One region of the Pseudomonas sp. CP4 genome, then DNA from elsewhere that is predicted to be linked to it. Evidence: predicted binding sites of a transcription regulator. Region 1 holds the regulator's gene; each other region holds the start of a gene.
The links. The regulator sigma-54, encoded in region 1, starts transcription at its own class of promoters, with help from an activator protein. The targets are predictions, from matches to a motif close to ANTGGCATNNANNTTGCTNT.
Positions count from the first base shown of each region.

Region 2: the regulator sigma-54 is predicted to act here: its motif matches at 3,527-3,546, upstream of ACMYUN_RS07140 (flagellar basal body rod protein FlgF).
Region 3: the regulator sigma-54 is predicted to act here: its motif matches at 1,715-1,734, upstream of ACMYUN_RS05730 (circularly permuted type 2 ATP-grasp protein).

Region 1 is NZ_CP180489.1:2,292,015-2,297,623, reverse strand. Features, by position in the region: gene ACMYUN_RS10345 (ZIP family metal transporter) at 1-18, shown strand, start outside; gene ACMYUN_RS10340 (HPr family phosphocarrier protein) at 113-388, opposite strand; gene rapZ (RNase adapter RapZ) at 404-1,261, opposite strand; gene ptsN (PTS IIA-like nitrogen regulatory protein PtsN) at 1,264-1,728, opposite strand; gene hpf (ribosome hibernation-promoting factor, HPF/YfiA family) at 1,741-2,049, opposite strand; gene ACMYUN_RS10320 (RNA polymerase factor sigma-54) at 2,123-3,613, opposite strand; gene lptB (LPS export ABC transporter ATP-binding protein) at 3,780-4,505, opposite strand; gene lptA (lipopolysaccharide transport periplasmic protein LptA) at 4,505-5,050, opposite strand; gene lptC (LPS export ABC transporter periplasmic protein LptC) at 5,037-5,609, opposite strand.
Region 2 is NZ_CP180489.1:1,608,498-1,614,106, forward strand. Features, by position in the region: gene flgJ (flagellar assembly peptidoglycan hydrolase FlgJ) at 1-26, opposite strand, end outside; gene ACMYUN_RS07125 (flagellar basal body P-ring protein FlgI) at 38-1,126, opposite strand; gene flgH (flagellar basal body L-ring protein FlgH) at 1,154-1,849, opposite strand; gene flgG (flagellar basal-body rod protein FlgG) at 1,901-2,686, opposite strand; gene ACMYUN_RS07140 (flagellar basal body rod protein FlgF) at 2,732-3,472, opposite strand; gene ACMYUN_RS07145 (sigma-54-dependent transcriptional regulator) at 3,817-5,379, opposite strand.
Region 3 is NZ_CP180489.1:1,323,925-1,329,533, reverse strand. Features, by position in the region: gene speE (polyamine aminopropyltransferase) at 1-213, shown strand, start outside; gene ACMYUN_RS05740 (hypothetical protein) at 500-733, shown strand; gene ACMYUN_RS05735 (ribonuclease E inhibitor RraB) at 943-1,290, shown strand; gene ACMYUN_RS05730 (circularly permuted type 2 ATP-grasp protein) at 1,768-3,177, shown strand; gene ACMYUN_RS05725 (alpha-E domain-containing protein) at 3,190-4,140, shown strand; gene ACMYUN_RS05720 (transglutaminase family protein) at 4,137-4,940, shown strand; gene ACMYUN_RS05715 (c-type cytochrome) at 5,062-5,609, opposite strand, start outside.

The sequences.
Region 1 (5,609 bases):
GATACGGCGTTGGGTTGAAAGAAGATCAAAAGGTCGCAGCCTGCGGCAGCTCCCACCTTGGAATGCGTTTCCTGTAGGAGCTCCGCAGGCTGCGATCTTTTGACTTTGGCTATCAGCCACCTTCGTCGAAGTAGTTGTTGATCAACGCTACCAGCGCATCCATGGCTTCCTGCTCTTGATGCCCTTCAGTACTCAAATAAATTTTGGTGCCCTTGCCCGCCGCGAGCATCATCATTGCCATGATGCTCTTGCCGTCGACAGTCGTTTCAGGTGTGCGTCCCACTCTGATCGTGCAGTCTGGATACTGACCGGCCACGCCGACGAACTTGGCCGATGCCCGGGCATGCAGGCCCAGCTTATTGATGATTTCGATTTCACGAGCAGGCATCGCGGTGTGGATCCTTTAGGTGAGGTCGCGGTGGCGAACCTGGACGTTCTTCAAGGTTTTCTGCAGAGCCTGACCCAGGCGTTCGGTCAGGTAGACGGAGCGGTGATGCCCGCCGGTGCAGCCAATGGCAACGGTGACGTAGGCGCGGTTGCTCGCGGCGAAACGTGGCAGCCATTTGTTCAGATAAGCGTAGATGTCCTGATACATTTCTTCGACATCGGGCTGCTGGGCCAAATATTCTGCCACCGGTGCATCGAGGCCCGACTGCGCGCGCAGCTCCGGTTTCCAGTACGGATTGGGCAGGCAACGCACATCGAAGACCAGATCGGCATCGACCGGCATGCCGCGCTTGAAGCCGAACGATTCAACCAGGAACGCCGTGCCGGGCTCAGGCTGATTCAACAGGCGCAACTTCAGGGTGTCGCGCAGCTGGTACAGATTGAGATGGGTGGTGTTGATTTTCAGGTCGGCCAGATCGGCGATCGGGCCGAGCAGGGCGCTTTCATCGTGAATCGCTTCAGCCAGTGAGCGATTGGCGTTACTCAACGGGTGACGACGACGGGTCTCGGAAAAACGCTTGAGCAGGGTTTCTTCGTCGGCGTCCAGATACAGCACATCGCACTTGATATGTTTGGCACGGACGTCTTCGAGCAATTCAGGAAAGCGTGACAGATGGCTGGGCAAGTTGCGTGCATCGATCGACACGGCGACCAGCGGCTGCGCCAGCTCCGTGTGGATCAGCGCCCGCTCGGCCAGTTCCGGCAGCAAACCAGCCGGCAGGTTGTCGATGCAGTAGTAGCCGTTGTCCTCAAGGACATTCAGGGCGGTACTTTTGCCCGAGCCCGAACGGCCACTGACGATGATCAAGCGCATGATTAGTGCCCGTTCTGCTCGTCCAGTACAACCTGGTACAAGGCTTCGTTGCTCGCGGCGCTGCGCAGTTTTTCGCGCACTTCCTTGCGGTCGAGCATGCTGGCGATCTGGCGCAGCAACTCCAGATGCGCATCAGTCGCGGCCTCCGGGACCAGCAGCACGAAGAGCAGGTCGACCGGGGCGCCGTCGATGGCGTCGAAATCGATCGGGGCTTCCAGGTGCAGCAGGGCGCTGACTGGCGCCGTGCAGCCCTTGAGGCGGCAATGGGGAATGGCGATGCCGTTGCCGAAACCGGTGGAACCGAGTTTTTCACGGGCGATCAGCGCCTCGAAGACATCCTGCATCGCCAGATCCGGCACTTCGCGGTGGATCAGGTTGGCAATCTGTTCGAGGGCTTTTTTCTTGCTGCCGCCCGGCGCGTTCACTTGGGAACGGCCGGGGGTCAGGATGGTTTCAAGTCGGATCATGGGATAGGGGTGTTAACGACCGGTTGCGCCCTGGAGGAGGCTCTGGGTCTTTTCCTTATGCTTTTTGAGTTGGCGATCCAGCTTGTCGGTGAGTGAGTCGATCGCAGCGTACATGTCAGTATCTTCTGCGTTGGCGACCACTTCGCTGCCGGGGATATGCAAGGTGGCTTCGATCTTCTGCTTCAGCTTTTCGACGCACATCGTGACCTGCACGTTGGTGATCTTGTCGAAATGTCGCTCCAGTCGTTGGAGTTTTTCCTCGATGTAGGAACGCAGAGGTTGGGTCACTTCCAGTTGGTGTCCACTGATGTTGACTTGCATACAGCTTCTCCTTCGTTGCCAGTGCATAAAGCGGCAGGCCGAAAAGCCTGCCACTGGAACGCTGTAACGTGGCTTACATCAACCGCTTGCGTTCGCTCGAAGGCGCGATTCCGAGGGATTCGCGGTACTTGGCGACGGTGCGGCGAGCCACCTGAATGCCTTGTGCCTCCAGTAAACCAGCGATCTTGCTGTCACTCAACGGCTTTTTCTGATTTTCCGCGGCGACCAGTTTCTTGATGATCGCGCGGATCGCTGTGGACGAGCATTCGCCGCCTTCGGAGGTGCTGACGTGGCTGGAGAAAAAGTATTTCAGCTCATAAATACCGCGCGGGGTATGCATGAATTTTTGCGTGGTTACCCGGGAAATCGTTGATTCGTGCATGCCGACCGCTTCGGCGATGTCATGCAATACCAGCGGCTTCATCGCTTCGTCGCCGTATTCGAGGAAGCCGCGCTGATGTTCGACGATCTGCGTGGCCACTTTCATCAGCGTTTCGTTGCGGCTCTGCAGGCTCTTGATGAACCAGCGGGCCTCCTGCAACTGGTTACGCATGAAGGTGTTGTCGGCGCTGGTGTCGGCACGCTTAACAAACCCGGCGTACTGGGCATTGACGCGCAGACGTGGCACCGATTCCTGATTCAGCTCGACCAGCCAGCGCTCGTTGTCCTTGCGCACGATCACATCGGGAATGACGTATTCGGCTTCGGTCGATTCGATCTGCGAGCCGGGACGCGGATTGAGACTCTGCACCAGTTCGATGACCTGGCGCAGCTCGTCTTCCTTGAGCTTCATCCGGCGCATCAACTGGCTGTAATCGCGACTGCCGAGCAGGTCGATGTAATCGGCGACCAGCCGTTTGGCCTCGCTCAGCCACGGCGTCTTCGCGGGCAACTGACGCAATTGCAGGAGCAGGCATTCGCTGAGGTTGCGGGCGCCGATCCCGGCGGGCTCGAATTGCTGGATGCGATGCAGGACGGCTTCGATCTCGTCGAGCTCGATGTCCAGTTCAGGATCGAACGCTTCAAGAATTTCTTCGAGCGTTTCGTCCAGGTAGCCCTGATTGTTGATGCAGTCGATCAGGGTCACGGCGATCAGGCGATCGGTGTCGGACATCGGTGCCAGGTTCAGTTGCCAGAGCAGATGGCTCTGCAGACTCTCCCCGGCGGACGTGCGGGTGGTGAAATCCCATTCGTCGTCATCGCTGCTGGGCAGGCTGCTGGCGCTGGTCTGGTAGACGTCTTCCCAGGCGGTATCCACCGGCAATTCGTTGGGGATGCGCTCGTTCCATTCGCCATCCTCGAGGTTATCCACCGTCGGGGCGGTTTCCTGATAGGAGGGTTCCTGAATCTCGGCGGGCTTCTGTTCGGCGTTGTCGGCCAGAGGATCGGCGTTGTCGAAGTCGTCGCCTTCTTCCTGGCGCTCAAGCATCGGATTGGATTCCAGAGCCTCCTGGATCTCCTGTTGCAGGTCCAGGGTCGACAATTGGAGCAGGCGGATGGCCTGTTGCAGCTGCGGTGTCATCGTCAGCTGCTGGCCCATTCTCAAGACTAGCGATGGTTTCATGGCAGGGGCTTAACACCTTATTCGCCGGCGCTTTGCGCCATCCACTACAGGGCGCCGAAGCGCCAAACTTAAGCAAATTATATGCCTGAAACTGAAGTGTTTGCCTAGAGCGCTGTAACAATTAAAGCGGATAAATGCGCCTTGAATCGATACAGCGCTGTCGCGCTTACAGGCGGAACTCGTGACCCAGATACACTTCCTTGACCAGATCGTTGGCCAGGATGGTCTCGGCATCGCCTTCAGCGATCAATTGACCGTCGTTGACGATGTAAGCGGTTTCGCAGATATCCAGTGTCTCGCGGACGTTGTGGTCGGTGATCAGCACACCGATGCCCTTGGCCTTGAGGTGGTGAATGATCTGCTTGATGTCGCCCACCGAGATCGGGTCGACACCGGCGAACGGTTCGTCGAGCAGGATGAATTTCGGCGCAGTCGCCAACGCACGAGCGATTTCCACCCGGCGACGCTCACCACCGGACAGGCTCATGCCGAGGTTGTCGCGGATGTGGCTGATGTGGAATTCCTGCAGCAGGCTTTCCAGCTCCTTGCGACGACCGGCCTTGTCCAGTTCCGGACGCGTCTCGAGGATCGCCATGATGTTATCGGCAACCGACAGTTTGCGGAAGATCGACGCTTCTTGCGGCAGATAGCCGATACCCGCCTTGGCGCGGCCGTGCATCGGCTGGTGGCTGACGTCCAGGTCATCGATCAGCACACGGCCCTGATCGGCCTGCACCAGGCCGACGATCATGTAGAAGCACGTCGTCTTGCCGGCGCCGTTCGGGCCGAGCAAGCCGACGATCTGCCCGCTGTCGATCGACAGGCTGACGTCACGCACGACCTGGCGGCTTTTATAGGCCTTGGCCAGGTGCTGAGCTTTCAGAGTTGCCATTACTGGGATTTCTCTTCGGTTTTCTTCTTCGGCTGGATCACCATGTCGATGCGCGGACGCGATTCGGTGACCTTGCTGCCCGTGGCGCGACCGGCGCTGGCCAGTTTCTTCACGGTGTCGTAGACGATTTTTTCGCCCTGGGTGACGTTGTTATCCTTGTCGATAACCTTGGCCTTGTCGATCAGCACCACCCGGTTCTGCTGGGCGTGGTATTGAATCGTCACGCCGTAGCCCTTGACCGGGTTGGCGTCGCCCTGGGTCTGCAGCTGCTCGAAGTAAGCCAGGTTGCCCACCGAGGTCACCACGTCGATGTCGCCATTGGGCGCGCGCGTCATGGTCACGGTGTTGCCTTTAACGATCATCGAACCCTGGGTAATGATCACGTCACCTTTATAGGTGGCGATGCCATTCTTGTCGTCCAGTTGGGCGTCGTCGGCCTGAATGCGGATAGGCTGCTGCTGATCGTTCGGCAGGGACCAGGCGCTCGCGCTTCCCAGTGCTGCGCCCAGACTGAGCAAAATAGGGAGGGTTTTAACGAGCCTCATACTGTCCTCTTACGTTCGATTGCAGGTGTATCCTGCTGTCCTTCAGGTACGCTTTCATTCCGACGCCAGTCGATACGCCACCAGCGCCCTCGATTCTAACGGGTTGCGCAGTCTGCGCATATTCCTGCTGCGGGAACACGGTCATGCGCGTGCTGGTGATCAGCGTGCCGCGCTTTTTCTCATCGGTGCGCTGCACACGGACCGAATCGATCAATTCCACTTCGGTACCGCCCGAGTTCACTTCGCCGCGTTCGCTGGTCACGTGCCAGGGGAAGTCGGTGCCGCGATACATGTTCAAGTCAGGCTTGGTCACCAGGGTGACATCGGTCGCCTTGACGTGCTCGGCCTTGTCGGAAGTCATCTCGTACTGCACCTTACCGTCGGGCAGGTACTGAATGGTATGCGTGTTGGTCGCGTACCAGTCGATCGGATTCTCGGCAGCCGAAACCGGTGGCTTGTCGAGGAAGCGTTCCGGGCTGATGTTCCAGTAGCCGACCGCAGCGAAAATCGCCGCGATGCAGCCGAACAGCAGGAAGTTGCGAAACTTTTTGCTAAACAT
Region 2 (5,609 bases), 680 kb from region 1:
ACCAGACCGCTTTTGCGCATATCCATGGGGGCCGGCCTCAGATCACGATCAGGTCGGCTTGCAAAGCGCCGGCCTGCTTCAGAGCTTCAAGAATTGCCATCAGGTCACCCGGTGCCGCGCCGACCTGGTTCACCGCACGGACGATCTCGTCGAGGGTGGTGCCCGGGCCGAACTTGAACATCGGTTTGGCTTCCTGTTCGGCATTCACTCGCGAGCGCGGCACGACGGCAGTCTGGCCGTTGGACAGCGGGCCCGGCTGGCTGACGATCGGGTCTTCGGTGATGGTCACGGTCAGGCTGCCGTGGGTGACAGCGGCCGGCGACACTTTCACGTTCTGGCCGATGACGATGGTGCCGGTGCGCGAGTTGATGATGACTTTGGCGACGGCCTGGCCCGGATCGACTTCAAGGTTTTCCAGGATCGACAGGTAGTCGACACGCTGGCTCGGATCGAGCGGTGCAGTCACACGGATCGAACCGCCATCAATGGCTTGTGCGACGCCAGGGCCGAGCATGTCGTTGATCTTGTCGACGATGCGCTTGGCGGTGGTGAAGTCGGAGCGGTTGAGGTTCAGCGTCAGGCTGTTGCCCTGGTTGAAACCGCTCGGCACCGAACGCTCAACCGAGGCACCGCCAGGGATGCGCCCCGCCGACGGAACGTTGACAGTAATCTTCGAACCGTCACGGCCTTCAGCGTCGAAACCGCCAACCACGAGGTTGCCCTGAGCGATTGCATAGACGTTGCCGTCGATACCCTTGAGTGGCGTCAGCAACAAAGTGCCGCCGCGCAGGCTCTTGGAGTTACCGATCGACGAAACGGTGATGTCGACCTGCTGACCCGGTTTCGCAAACGCTGGCAGATCAGCACTCACCGACACCGCCGCGACGTTCTTCAACTGCACGTTGCCCGATCCCGGCGGCACCTTGATGCCGAACTGCGAGAGCATGTTGTTGAAAGTCTGCAGGGTGAACGGGGTCTGCGTCGTCTGGTCGCCGGTACCGTTAAGCCCGACCACCAGGCCGTAACCGATCAACTGGTTGGAGCGCACGCCGGAAATGCTGGCGATGTCTTTCAGCCGCTCGGCATGTGCAGTGAAGGCAACCGGCAACAACAATGCGGCCAGCATGAGGCTTTTCAGATTCAACGTAGCCACCTAGAAAGGGAACAGCGGGCTGAGGAAGAAGCGGTCGAACCAGCCTGGCTGACTCGTGTCGGCAAACGCGCCGGTACCCGAATAGGTGATACGCGCATCGGCGACACGGGTCGACGACACGGTGTTGTCGGTCGCGATGTCATCGGCGCGGACCATGCCGGCGATGCGCACCAGCTCGTCACCGGTATTGAGCGTCAGCCACTTCTCGCCACGCACGGCAATGATGCCGTTGGGCAGCACGTCGGCCACGGTCACGGTGATCGAGCCGGTCAGGCTGTTGCTCTGCCCCGACTTGGCGTCGCCCTTGGTCGAACGGTCGGCGCTGTAGCCGGCGTTCAGGCTCAGGTCGTTGCTACCGATCGGGTTGTTGGTGGTCAGGCTGGAGCCGAACAGCGAAGTCAGCCCGATCTTGTTGTCGCTGTTCTTGTCCATCTGCGAGTTGGCATTCTTGCTCGCCTGGGTGCGCTCGTTCAGGGTGATGGTGATGATGTCACCGACCCGGAACGCCTTGCGGTCGCTGTACAGGTTCTGCTCGAAGCCGGCCTGATAGATCGAGCCGTTGTTGGCGGCCGCCGGCAACGGCGTGCGCGGCAACACCGGAGCGTAGTAAGGGTCGTTGGGCCTGGGCGTCGGGGCGACGCAGCCCGCGAGCGAGACGACCCCACTCAATGCCAGAACAGATACAAAGCGCTTCATGACCCTACCTCACGGTGTTGCTGGCGACCTCAGGCCGCCCCAAAGACTGGATTACAGATTCTGCGTTACGAACGAGAGCATCTGGTCGGCGGTGGAGATCACCTTGGAGTTCATCTCGTAGGCGCGTTGAGTGGTGATCATGTTGACCATCTCTTCAACGGTGCTGACGTTGGACGTTTCCAGGGTGTTCTGCAGCGTGGTACCGAAACCGTTCAGGCCCGGGGTGCCGATCTGAGGCGCGCCGGAAGCCGCGGTTTCCAGGAACAGGTTGTTGCCCACGGCTTGCAGGCCGGCCGGGTTGATGAAGTCGGCGGTCTGCAGGTTGCCGATCACTTGCGAGGCCGGGTTGCCGGCGATGGTGATCGACACGGTACCGTCGCGGCCGACAGTGAAGGTCTGCGCATCGTTCGGGATGATGATCGCCGGTTCCAGAGCGAAACCGCTGGCATTGACGATCTGGCCATTGGAGTCGAGGTGAAAAGTACCGTCACGGGTGTAGGACGTGGTGCCGTCCGGCTGCAGGATCTGGAAGAAACCGCGACCGTCGATGGCCATGTCCAGCGGCTGCTCGGTGGTTTGCAGGCTGCCGGCGGTGAAGTTTTTCTGCGTGCCGACGATGCGCACACCGGTACCCACTTGCAGACCCGACGGCAGTTCGCTGTCCTGGGTCGACTGGGCGCCTGGCTGACGCTTGATCTGATAGAGCAGGTCCTGGAACTCTGCACGGTCACGTTTGAAACCCGTGGTCGAAACGTTCGCCAGGTTGTTGGAAATGGTGGTCAGGTTGGTGTCCTGGGCGGACAGGCCGGTTTTGGCAACCCATAGAGCCGGAAGCATTCGATTCTCCTCGTGCGCCTGTTTTACGGCGCGACGTTCTGATAATTAGCTGATCTGCAAGACCCGAGCCATGGCCTGGTCGTCGTCTTTGGCGGTGTTCATCATCTTGACGTGCAACTCGAACTGCTTGGCCAGGGCCAGCACCGAAGTCATTTCTTCCACGGCATTGACGTTGCTCGACTCGAGGAAACCCGAGACCAGTTTGACGTTGGCGTCGGCTTGCGCCGGCTGGCCGTCCTTGGTGTAAATCGAACCGTCGAGACCTTTGTTCATGTTCTTGATGTCCGGGTTGACCAGCTTGATCCGGTCGACTTCGGCCATCACGCGCGGACCTTCGCCCATTGCGCGAATACTGATGGTGCCGTCTTCGCCAACTTCGACCTGCTGCTCGGGCGGCACGGCGATCGGGCCGCCGTTGCCGATTACCGGCATGCCGTTGCCGGCGCGCAGTACGCCGAGGGCGTCGATGTTCAGGCTGCCGGTGCGCACGTAGCTTTCGCCACCGTTGGGGTTCTGCACGGCGATGAAACCGTTGCCGGACACTGCGACGTCGAGGTCGCGGCCAGTCTGCACCAGCGAGCCCGGGGTGAAGTCGGTGGCGGGCCGTTCGCTCATGGCAAACGCACGCGCCGGAAAGCTGTCACCGAATACCGGCATCGAACGCGCCTGCTCGAGGTCGCGCTGGAAGCCGTTGGTGGAAATGTTCGCCAGGTTGTTGGCATGCGCCCGCTGCGCCAGTGCGTTCTGGCTGGCGCCGGTCATTGCCACATAAAGGTACTTGTCCACAGTGTTTCCTCTGCATGCCGGACGTTTGCCGCCCACCGCTGTACTGCTCAGCCATAAGCAATTTGCAGACCAACTTTTTATTGGCGGGCAAAGGCCCGGTAAACAAGGGACTTGAGGGGATCGGAGGGGAATTTGAAATGTATCGAAGACGAAAAACCGGCGGTGTCATGCCGGTTGGTGGCAATCCTCAGTTCAGCGGGGGGATGGCGATCCTGTGGCGAGGGGATTTATCCCCGTTCGGCTGCGCAGCAGTCGCCAAGCCTGCAAATGAGGTCGCTGGGAAGGAAAAGCGGGGCGGCTTCGCCGCCCATCGGGGATAAATCCCCTCGCCACAAAGGCTCTATTTAGCTTTCGGAGGTTTTGCCCACCTCATACTCACGCAGCTTGTTGGCAATGGTGGTGTGCGAAACCCCCAGCCGCTTGCCCAGTTGCCGACTGCTCGGGTGCTCGGAATACAAGCGCTCCAGCACCGCTTTCTCGAAACGCCCGACAATCTCATCCAGATTTCCATCCAGGGAAAAATCGCCAAGCGGCTGACGCACGCCATAATCCGGCAGGCGGATATGTTCAGCCTTGACCTTACCGCCGTCGCACAACGAAACCGCCTGGAACAGCACGTTCTCCAATTGCCGGACATTGCCCGGCCAGTGGTAATGGCTGAGGCGATCCATCGCCGCCGGGGCCAGTTTCGGCAGCGGACAGCCGATCTGCCGACTGGCCTGATCGAGGAAGTGTTCAACCAGCGGCGTCAGACCGTCGAGGCATTCGCGCAACGGCGGAATGTGCAGCGACAGCACGTTCAAGCGGTGATAGAGATCCTGACGAAACTCGCCCCGCGCGCACAGTTCGGACAAGTCCACCTGGGTGGCGCAGATCACCCGCACGTCGAGATACACCTCTTCATCACTGCCGACGCGACGGAAGCAGCCGTCCTGAAGAAAGCGCAGCAATTTGACTTGCAAGCGCGGACTCATCTCGCCGACGCCATCGAGAAACAGCGTGCCGCCAGCGGTCAACTCCAGCAGGCCGAGCTTGCCTTCGGCCCGTGCGCCTTCGAAGGCGCCGGGGCCGTAGCCGAACAGTTCGGTCTCGGCCATCGACTCCGGCAACCCGGCGCAGTTGAGCGCCATCAACGGTGACTGTCCGCGCGGACTGGCAAGGTGACAGGCGCGCGCGAGCAGTTCCTTGCCGGTGCCGGTTTCGCCTTCTATTAATAGCGGCGCATCCAGCGGTGCCATGCGTCGCGCTTCGCGGACCACAGCGGCCATGACTTTCGAGCTTTGGAAAATACTGTCGAAGCCGCGCAGCTCTTGCTTGCGCACATTGTAGATACGCTCGCCGACGCGGTCGGCGCGGTGCAGAGTCAATACGGCGCCGGCCATGGCCTCGCTGTCATCGTGCTCCGATTGCAGCGGCGCGATGTCGGCAAGAAAGATGTCGCCCTTGACCTTGACCCGCATGCCGTTGATTCGCGATTTGTTGGCGCGCACCAGTTCCGGCAAATCGAAATCCTCAGCGTAGCGCGACAATGGAATCCCCGGCACCTCATCGACACGCACGCCGAGCAATTGCGCTGCAGCGCGGTTGGCCGCAACGATCGAGCCGCCCATGTCGATCGACAGCACCGGAAATTCCAGCGCGCCGAGCAGCGCATTCAATTCCATATGCCGGCGCTCGCTGGGCATCAGCCCGACGCGCTTGACACCGAACACCCCGCCGATTGCCTCGAATTTCGGCCGCAATGCCTGGAACTGGATGTTGATCAGGTTCGGGCAGTGCAGGTAGATCGCGTTGCCATGCTCACCGCCAACCTCACCGCGGGCAACGTTGATCCCGTATGCCACCAGCAGATTGAGAATATCGCGCAGGATGCCGATGCGGTTCTGGCAGTGGACTTTGATGCGCATAGAAAAAGGCCCGACAAGACTGGAAAATTGACACATCCCCTGTGGGAGCGAGCTTGCTCGCGAAGACGGCGGCACATCCTACATTGATGTGTCAGGTCCACCGCTTTCGCAAGCAAGCTCGCTCCCACAGGGGAATCGCGTTGCGCGCCAAATTGTTTTCTGTCGAGGCACGCAGATAGTTGTCAAGATTATGTGACAGCCCCGCCCCATTTCAAACCCGCCAATCACCG
Region 3 (5,609 bases), 970 kb from region 1:
CAGGCCGCTGTGCCGACCTACATCGGCGGTTCGATGACCTTCGCTTGGGGCTCGACCAACCCGGCCTACCGCAAGCTCAGTCGTGAAACCCTGCAACAGCGCTTCATCGGCAGCGGCATCGTCACCCGTTACTACAATCCGGAAATCCACATCGGCGCGTTTGCCTTGCCGCAATACGTGCTGCAAGCGGTCAACAAGCCGAGCAACGACTGATCACCCTGACGTCGCTCTGCAAGAAAGCTTTTGTGGCGAGGGGATTTACCGGTTGGGATGCGCAGCATCCCTGAACCGGCCTGCGCGGTGTCTCCATTAAACCGCAATGGATGGTATTACGACTGCTGCGCAGCCGGACGGGGATAAATCCCCTCGCCACAGAGTCCGCCCTATCGATCGGATGGTTATTTTCACCGTTGTCGGCTGTAATCCTTTTGAACCAACTATCGCGGAAAAAAGTCGAGATAGAGGTAAGCCCATCTACGGGTTGATCGAGGAGGCACTGATGCAAAAGTGGAAAGTCACTTTCGTGGATGATCACGGCGTAATTATTGATGAAGTCTTCGAACGTGAGGAATGCCCGTCCGATGATGAAGCCGCTCGGCTGATCAAGGAGCGGCTTCTTCCGGTTGCCGCCAAGCTGGATCTCAACGACCTGCAAGGGCGCACCACCGATGCCGAGGTGAAAAACCTCAAGACCCAGAACGGCATCGAAATCCGCAGCATCACACCTGTCTGAACACTTCCTGTCATCTCGTAAACCAGGCCTTGGCAGCGGCGCTCTCTTGGGGCTACTCTGCAAGCGAGATCAGCGAATGGATCGCTAAGGTCTGGTCTTGTCAGCTACATGCTTGTTTCCCGCTCGCAACCACGTTGCCGTAGTACTTAGGCCAAAAGGCCCGGGGCGGGAATACGGAAAGTCTATCCATCAATCGAGGGGGACGATTCATGAGCACAGCCTATCAAGAAGACATCAGCAGCAACGTTCTGCGCCGCATGAAAGAAGGCGGTTTCGATTTTTCCCGGTTCCATCCCATCGAGTTCTACGCGATTTTCCCGGACGAGGAGCGGGCGCGCAGGGCAGCAGGCAAATTTCGCGGTGAATCCATCAATGCCCAGGTCAGTGCGCGCGACGACGGCGCCTGGTCGCTGGAATTGAGCAAAGTGATGTACGCAACCTATGACGACATCGGCGATTTCGAGCAAGGCTTTTCTGCCGTGGTCGAACCGCTGGGCGGCATTATCGAGGGTTGGGGCGTGAAGCAGGAGGTGCGCAATCGTTACCGCCTGAATTGATATTGAGCATTTTGTATCGGGCAACGGCTGACCTTCGGGTCGGCCGTTGTCGTTTCTGGCTTCTGCACATCGCAGTGGCAAAACCCTGAAACAAGAATCCCGGGCAAAAAAAAGCCACCGGAGAGGGTGGCTAAAAGGGAAGACGGGTACGCGATAAAGTCCTGTCGGGACGGGGCTGCCAAGGCAGTTCAGATCAGTTGAGCTGGCTACTTCGCGGCGGCGTGCCGGGGAAGTTCTGCAGCGAATGCGCGGATTATCCGCAGTCGCGGCCGGGCAGTGAAATCAACTCTGACTATGCTGGTGATAGGCGATGCAGTGCGTCGCAATGAAGCGGGGGCAATCGGGCCGGGGCATTTGCCGCACAGGAATGGTGCGCGGTCTGTGGCATAGATCTACAACCGATTGAATTAAAAGCGTTTATGCCGATGGCACGGGCCTTGCGAAGGCCTGTATGTCCGGAGTGACAAGGAGTACGGCATGATCCGCACCTATTTTGACGAGATGTACGATGCCGGCGGCCTGGTCCGCCCGCATTACCGGGAATTTGCCCGCTGGCTGGCCGAGACGCCCGACGAGCTGCTCGCGCAGCGCCGCCGCGAGGCCGATCTGCTGTTCCACCGTGCCGGGATCACCTTTACGCTCTATGGCGACGAGCAGGGCACCGAGCGCCTGATTCCGTTCGATACCATTCCCCGCAGCATCCCCGCCAGTGAATGGCGGATTGTCGAGCGCGGCTGTATTCAGCGGGTCAAGGCGTTGAACATGTTTCTCGCCGACCTCTATCACGAGCAGCGCATCATCAAGGCCGGGATCATTCCCGCCGAACAGGTGCTGGCCAACGAGCAATACCAGTTGGCGATGCAGGGCCTGGATCTGCACCGCGACATCTACTCGCACATCTCCGGCGTCGATCTGGTGCGCGACGGCGATGGCACTTATTACGTCCTCGAGGACAACCTGCGCACACCCAGCGGCGTCAGCTACATGCTCGAAGACCGCAAAATGATGATGCGCCTGTTTCCCGAACTGTTCTCCGCCCAGCGCATCGCCCCGATCGATCACTACCCCAATCTGCTGCTCGACACTCTCAAGAGCTCAAGCCCGATCGACAATCCCAGCGTGGTGGTGCTGACGCCGGGACGCTTCAACAGCGCGTTCTTCGAACATGCCTTTCTGGCGCGGGAAATGGGCGTGGAACTGGTCGAAGGTGCGGATCTGTTCGTGCGCGACGACAAGGTATTCATGCGCACCACCGATGGCCCGAAAGCGGTGGACGTGATCTATCGCCGCCTCGACGATGCCTTCCTCGATCCGCTGGCATTCAACCCGGACTCGATGCTCGGCGTGCCGGGGCTGCTGTCGTCCTATCGTTCCGGCAACGTGGTACTGGCCAACGCCATCGGCACCGGCGTGGCGGACGATAAATCGGTGTATCCGTTTGTCACCGACATGATCCGTTTCTACCTCGACGAAGAGCCGATTCTGAAAAACGTGCCGACCTGGCAATGCCGCAACCCGTCCGAGCTGTCCCACGTGCTGGCCAATCTTCCGGAACTGGTGGTCAAGGAAACCCAGGGCTCCGGCGGTTACGGCATGCTGGTCGGGCCGGCCTCGACGACGGCGGAAATCGATGCGTTCCGTGAGCGCATCAAAGCCAAACCCCATGCTTACATCGCGCAGCCGACGCTGTCGCTGTCGACCTGTCCGACCTTTGTCGAGAACGGCATTGCACCGCGCCATATCGATTTGCGTCCGTTCGTGTTGTCCGGGCGCGAAACCCGGGTGGTGCCTGGCGGTTTGACCCGGGTCGCGTTGCGTGAAGGCTCCCTGGTGGTGAATTCCTCCCAGGGCGGCGGCACCAAGGACACCTGGGTAGTCGAGGATTGAAGGAAGCTTGCCATGTTAAGTAGAACTGCCTCGGATCTGTACTGGATGTCGCGTTACCTGGAGCGTGCGGAGAATCTCGCGCGCATGCTCGACATCAGTTATTCGCTGTCGCTGATGCCGCAGGACGGGCGCGGCGACGGGCTGCACGAACTCGCCATGCCGTTGCTCATTACCGGCACCCTTGATGATTACCTTGAACGCCACGGTGATCTGCACGCCGAGCGTCTGCTGCATTTCTTTGCGCTGGACGCGGCCAACCCGGCGAGCATTTACAGCTGCCTCGGCTCGGCGCGAGCCAGTGCCCATGCCGTGCGCGGGCGGATCACCGCCGACATGTGGGAAAACATCAACGCCACCTGGCTGGAAATTCGCGGCATCGCCGAACAGGGTCTGAGCCGCTACGGCATGAGCCGTTTCTGCGAATGGATCAAGGAGCGCTCGCACCTGTTCCGTGGCGCGTCCTACGGCACGATCATGCGCAACGACGCGTTTCGTTTTATCCGTCTGGGCACGTTCATCGAACGCGCGGACAACACGCTGCGCCTGCTTGATGCCCGCTACGAAATGGCCGGCGATCAGGCCGAAGCGGTGAGCGATGGCACCGCGCATGCCTATTACCAGTGGAGTGCGCTGCTGCGCGCCTTGTCTTCGTTCGAGGCCTACACGGAAATCTATCGCGACGCGCCCGGCGCCCGGCATGTGGCCGAACTGCTGCTGTTGCGCGCCGATGTGCCGCGTTCGCTGCGTGCCTGTACCGAAGAGATCGACCAGATCCTCGCGCAACTGCCCGGCGCCAACGGCCGACCGGCACAACGCCTGGCGGCGGAAATGGACGCGCGCCTGCGCTACACCGGCATCAACGAAATCCTCGAAGAAGGCCTGCACGCCTGGCTGACCGAATTCATCCCGCTGGTGCGCCAGTTGGGCAACGCCATTCACAGTTCCTACCTGGAGGCTGCATGAGACTTTCCATAAGCCACGAGACCACCTATCACTATGAAGATCAGGTGCGCGCGAGCATCCAGTACCTGCGCCTGACGCCCCACGACAGCGAGCGCCAGCATGTGCTCAGTTGGCAACTCGACCTACCGCGTCCTGTGCGTGCGCAGCTCGATCCGTTCGGCAACATCCTGCATGTGCTGACCATGGACGAGCCGCACGAAGCGATCATCATTGGCGCCCGTGGTCAGGTCGATATCGATGAACTGCGCGAAGCTGAACATGAAAGTCAGTCGGCGCTGCCGTTCCTGCGCTTCACGCGCCTGACCGAAGCCGATGAGGCCTTGCGCGAGTTTGCCGGGAAGAACTGCAAGCAACGGCGTGATCGCACCGCGCTGATCGACTTGATGCACGGTCTGAATCAGCACATGACCTACACGCCCGGCTCGACCGAGGTAGACACCAGCGCCGCCGAAGCTTTCGCCGGTCGCGCCGGCGTCTGTCAGGACCATACGCATGCTTTTCTTGCCTGCGCGCGCAGCCTTGGCGTGCCGTCGCGTTACGTGTCGGGTTATCTGTACAGCGAAGATTGCGAGCATCTGGCCAGTCATGCCTGGGCAGAAGCGTGGCTGGACGACGCGTGGTACAGCTTCGACGTGACCAACCAACTGGCGCGCCCGGAGCGACATCTGAAGCTGGCGGTGGGTCTGGATTATCTCGATGCCTGCCCGGTACGCGGCATGCGCCGGGGCGGCGGCTGCGAGCAGATGCATGCGAAGGTGTTCGTCTCGCCGACGCCGGTTATTTCCGTGCAGCAACAATAGATTCGGGATACCGCTATCGCTGGCAAGCCAGCTCCCACAGGATGACCGCTGATTCGAACTCTGCGCACACCCTGTGGGAGCTGGCTTGCCAGCGAAGAGGCCAGTAATAACACCCTAGGGCTTACGGCTTAACTTTGCGGCCGGCCATGTGCTTGAGATAGCCCACAAGCATTTCAAGGTCTCCATCCGGCAACACCTGCGCCGAAAACCCGGGCATCTTCGCCTGCGGCCATTGGCGCAAACTCTGCGGATCGCGGATGTAACGCTTCAAGAAATCCGCCCCAAAATACTCGGTCGGGCTATACGGAATATTCAGATCCGGCCCGAACTGCGCATCGCCAGCACCATTCAATCGATGACAGGCCAGGCAGTTCTTCTGAAACAGGGCAAAACCCTTGTTCACCGGATCATCGGCCTTCAAGGCGGGATCGGGCAGCAGGGCAGGGAAGCGTTCGGCCACCGGCGCCATCAACTTGATGCTGGCGACTTCGAACGGCCACTGTTCGGGGCTGATATTGCCGGCCTGCGGATCGGTCCAGACCAGATAGAACGGCCCGGCGCTGTGCTTGCCGGCAGACAGCGGCGGCCACGGCCGCGCCGGGTCCTCGATTGCGAGCCATGCGCGTGCGCCGTCCTTGTTCAGCAAGGGCGCGGCGGCCAACTCTGCGG